DNA from 2 places in the Pseudophaeobacter sp. TrK17 genome. Region 2 is predicted to be linked to the other one. Evidence: riboswitches for the same ligand, from Rfam matches in the RefSeq annotation. Region 2 holds a riboswitch; the other holds the start of a gene.

Region 1 (2,202 bases), 1.4 Mb from region 2:
GAGGAATAGACCGGCTGACCATCGTTGCCCATGAAGATTTCATCGGCGTTTTGCGAGCCCTTCAGACGGGCGGCATTCATGCCTTCGCCAATCTCCACCGCTTTGACGGCGTTGATCGACATCATGGCGGCTGCCAGATCGGTGTCGAGCTTATTATAGACCGGCGCGCCGATACCGGCGGGCACTCCACGGGCGACCACTTCGACCACGGCGCCAACGGAATCATGGGCTTTGCGCAAGCCCTGGAGGTAATCCTCCCAGTCTTGCACCGCACCGGCATCGGGGATCCAGAAATCATTCTGGCCGATCGCTTCCCAGTCAAAGCGGGAGCGGTCGATCTCCATCTCCCCCATCTGGGTCATGTAGCCGGTGATCTGCAGATCCGGGACCAGCGCCTTGATGGCTTCACGTGCGACGCCACCCGCAGCTACGCGCGCTGCAGTTTCGCGGGCCGAGGAGCGACCGCCGCCGCGATAGTCGCGATTGCCGTATTTCTGGAAATAGGTGATGTCGGCATGGCCGGGGCGGAAGGTCTGGGCGATATCGCCATAGTCCTTGGAGCGCTGATCGGTGTTTTCGATCATCAGCTGGATTGGCGTGCCGGTGCTTTTGCCGTCGAAGACGCCGGACAGGATCTTCACCGCGTCGGGTTCGTTGCGCTGGGTGGTGTTCTTGTTCTGGCCGGGGCGGCGTCGGTCCAGCCATTGCTGGAGCATCTCAGGGTCCAGCGGAACATTTGGTGGGCAGCCGTCCACGGTTGCCCCCAGCGCCGGTCCGTGGCTTTCGCCCCAGGTGGTGACGCGGAAAAGATGGCCAAAGCTGTTCATCGACATGTGCTGGGATCTCCTTTGCGCGTTGTGCTTAGCGAGGCGCGGCCCGTGGCTCAAGGGGTATTGCGGTTCGATGTCCCCAGCGTGCCATTAAGAAGAGATGCCAAAGGGGGCGCCGCTGCCGCCGCCGTTGGCGACACCCTCGGGGTGTTTTTGGTCAAATGCAGCCGGGGAAAGGTGAACTTGGCGCGGGTGCGGGGCGGTCAGGTGGGTGCAGGGTTGGGCTTGCCTTTAGGGTGGTTGAGACCTAGGACAGAGGGCACCTCGGGGTGCTTGGGAGATCCAGGCTGAGAACAGACCCGTTGAACCTGAACCGGCTAGAACCGGCGGAGGGAAGGTTTCGGAGTTGCTCCACCCTTGCCCGATGCCGCAAAGGAGGATGCCATGAAGTATTCTGTTTTTGCAGCAGCACTATTGGGAGTGTCGGCAGCATATGCTGATACGCCCGAGCTGACTGTCTATACCTATGACAGCTTTGTTTCCGACTGGGGCCCTGGTCCTGCGGTGGAAAAAGCCTTTGAGGCCCAGTGTGACTGTGATCTGAAACTGGTTGCTGCCGGCGATGGCGCGGCACTGCTGGCGCGGGTCAAACTGGAGGGCGCGCGCTCGGACGCGGATGTGGTGTTGGGGCTGGATACCAACCTGACGGCGGCTGCGGCGGCAACCGGGCTGTTTGCCGAACACGGTGTGACGGCGGATTACAGCCTGCCCCTGGCCTGGGAAGACGCAACCTTTGCCCCCTATGACTGGGGCTATTTTGCCTTTGTGCACAACGCAGATGCGGTGTCCGTGCCGACGGATTTCAAGGCGCTGGGCGCCAGCGACATGAAAATCGTCATTCAGGATCCGCGCTCATCGACGCCAGGGCTGGGCCTGCTGATGTGGGTCAAGGCGGCCTATGGCGACGACGCTCCGGCGATCTGGGCGGAGCTGGCGGACAATGTGGTGACCGTGACCAAAGGTTGGTCCGAAGCCTACGGTCTGTTTCTGGATGGAGAGGCCGACATGGTGCTCTCGTATACCACCTCGCCGGCCTATCATCTGATTGCCGAAGAAGACGCCACAAAAGCTGCTGCCGCCTTTGATGAAGGCCATTACATGCAGGTTGAAGTTGCTGGCGTTTTGGCGGCCAGCGACCAACCAGAGCTGGCGCGTGACTTTATGCAGTTCATGGTCTCTGAGGGGTTTCAGTCAGTGATCCCCACCACCAACTGGATGTATCCATCGGTAACCCCAGCGAGCGGCCTGCCTGAGGGGTTTGAGACCCTGATTACCCCGGTCAAATCGCTGCTTTTGCCAGCGGATGAGGCTGCAGCGCTGCGCGACGGTGCATTGGGCGAATGGCTCGACGCGCTGAGCCAATAAGCGCGCT
Region 2 (2,202 bases):
CCAGATCTTTCACGCCCTCGATCATGGCCTCAAGCGCGGCCATGTCGCGATCCTTGGGCGAACGCCAGGCCGCCCCCATGCAATAGCGCGTGGCGCCGCCTGCCTTGGCCTTGCGCGCCTCGGCAATCACCCGCTCCACCTCGATCAGTTTGCTGGCTGACAGCTTGGCGCCGTTGCGGGCCGACTGCGAACAATAGGCGCAATCCTCGGCGCAGCCGCCTGTCTTAATGCTCAGCAGTTTGGATTTTTGCACCTGATTGGGATCATAGTGCTGACGGTGCACCGACTGCGCCTCAAACAACAGATCCATGAAGGGCTTGTTGTAGATCTCTTCCGCCTCGGCGCGGGTCCAGTCGTTTCGAATAGGGGCAGCGTCCAGCATGGGCTCTCCTGAGGGTCACAGTGTTGCGTTTGAGCGGCCCTGAGGCGCGCTATATTTTTATAGATAATAATCACAGGAGCGCAAAGAAAATATGTTGCAGCGCGGCATTACCGGCAACAGATAGGTATATAAGCTTGTTATTGCTTAGTTATTTTTATCTATCAAAATTCATGTTGACGGCAACCCATCACCTCCCCTAGGTCTTAACCCACGCAGGGGAGTCCCACCGAGGGGACTGAGAGGCTGACAGGGCAGAGCAATCTGACCGGCGACGCGACCCTTAGAACCTGACCCAGTTGACACTGGCGTAGGAAGCTAGGACGCGCCGCCAACGGGCTTTTGCCTCTTTGGTTCTGCGCCCGAACCGGGAGGACCGTAGATCCTCCCCGCGCCTCCCTGCCATGCCTCATCTGGTGACTTTTTTGAGTATTGGCTCGAGGAGCACCAAAATGAACGTAAGCCCGCCAAAGATCACCCCAAAGGTGACAACAGGCGCCCTGCCTGCATCGCGCAAGATCTATGTGCCCGGCGAGATCCACGCCGATATTCGCGTGCCTATGCGCGAGATTTCCACCCATCCCACCGCAGGTGAGGCGCCGCTGCCGGTCTACGACAGCTCTGGCCCCTATACCGATCCCGACCAGCAAACCGACATCCGTCAGGGCCTCGCGCAGCTGCGCCGCAGCTGGATTCTGGCGCGGGGGGACGTTGAGGAATACCAGGGCCGCGAGATCACCGATGCGGACAATGGTTTTGTCGCAGGCGACCGCCTGACGCCGGAGTTCCCGGTCAAACCCGCGCCGCTGCGCGCCAAGGACGGCAAGGCGGTGACCCAGCTGGCCTATGCCCGCGCCGGCATCATCACGCCAGAGATGGAATTCATTGCCATCCGCGAAAACCAACTGCGCGAGACCTCACCCTGCCACCGCGACGGCAATGACTTTGGCGCCAATATCCCCGATTATGTGACGCCGGAATTTGTCCGCCAGGAGGTCGCCGAAGGCCGCGCCATCATCCCGGCCAATATCAACCACCCCGAGATCGAGCCGATGATCATCGGCCGCAATTTCCTGGTGAAGATCAACGCCAATATGGGCACCTCGGCGGTTTCCTCCTCGATGGAAGAGGAAGTGGACAAGCTGGTCTGGTCGATCCGCTGGGGCGCGGATACGGTGATGGACCTGTCCACCGGCCGCAACATCCACAACACCCGCGAATGGATCATTCGCAACTCTCCCGTCCCCATCGGCACCGTGCCGATGTATCAGGCGCTGGAAAAGGTGAACGGCATTGCCGAAGACCTGACCTGGGAAGTGTTCCGCGACACCTTGATCGAACAGGCGGAACAGGGGGTTGATTACTTTACCATCCATGCCGGCGTACGGCTGCATATGGTGCCAATGACGGTAGAGCGCGTCACCGGGATTGTGTCGCGCGGTGGCTCGATCATGGCCAAATGGTGCCTGCATCACCACAAGGAGAGCTTTCTCTACGAGCACTTTGAGGAAATCTGCGACATCTGCCGCAAATACGATGTCTCCTTCAGCCTTGGCGATGGCTTGCGCCCCGGATCAATTGCCGACGCCAACGACGAAGCGCAATTTGCCGAGCTGGAAACCCTGGGCGAGCTGACCAAGATCGCCTGGGCCAAGGATTGCCAGGTGATGATCGAAGGCCCGGGCCATGTGGCCATGCACAAGATCAAGGAAAACATGGACAAGCAGCTGGAGTGCTGCGACGAGGCGCCCTTTTACACCCTGGGGCCGCTGACCACCGATATCGCGCCGGGCTATGACCATATTACCTCGGGCATTGGGGCG

What was found. A riboswitch is a leader RNA that binds a small molecule or an ion and turns the genes downstream of it on or off. The one in region 2 is predicted to bind thiamine pyrophosphate.
Region 1: linked by a shared signal. The riboswitch ahead of thiB (thiamine ABC transporter substrate binding subunit) and the one ahead of thiC (phosphomethylpyrimidine synthase ThiC) in region 2 are both predicted to bind thiamine pyrophosphate.

The regions. Positions count from the first base shown of each region.
Region 1 is NZ_CP071700.1:4,073,587-4,075,788, reverse strand. It holds gene aroC (chorismate synthase) at 1-833, opposite strand, end outside; TPP riboswitch at 1,086-1,182, shown strand; gene thiB (thiamine ABC transporter substrate binding subunit) at 1,215-2,195, shown strand; gene JZI28_RS19425 (thiamine/thiamine pyrophosphate ABC transporter permease ThiP) at 2,171-2,202, shown strand, end outside.
Region 2 is NZ_CP071700.1:1,084,777-1,086,978, reverse strand. It holds gene bioB (biotin synthase BioB) at 1-382, opposite strand, end outside; TPP riboswitch at 587-713, shown strand; gene thiC (phosphomethylpyrimidine synthase ThiC) at 832-2,202, shown strand, end outside.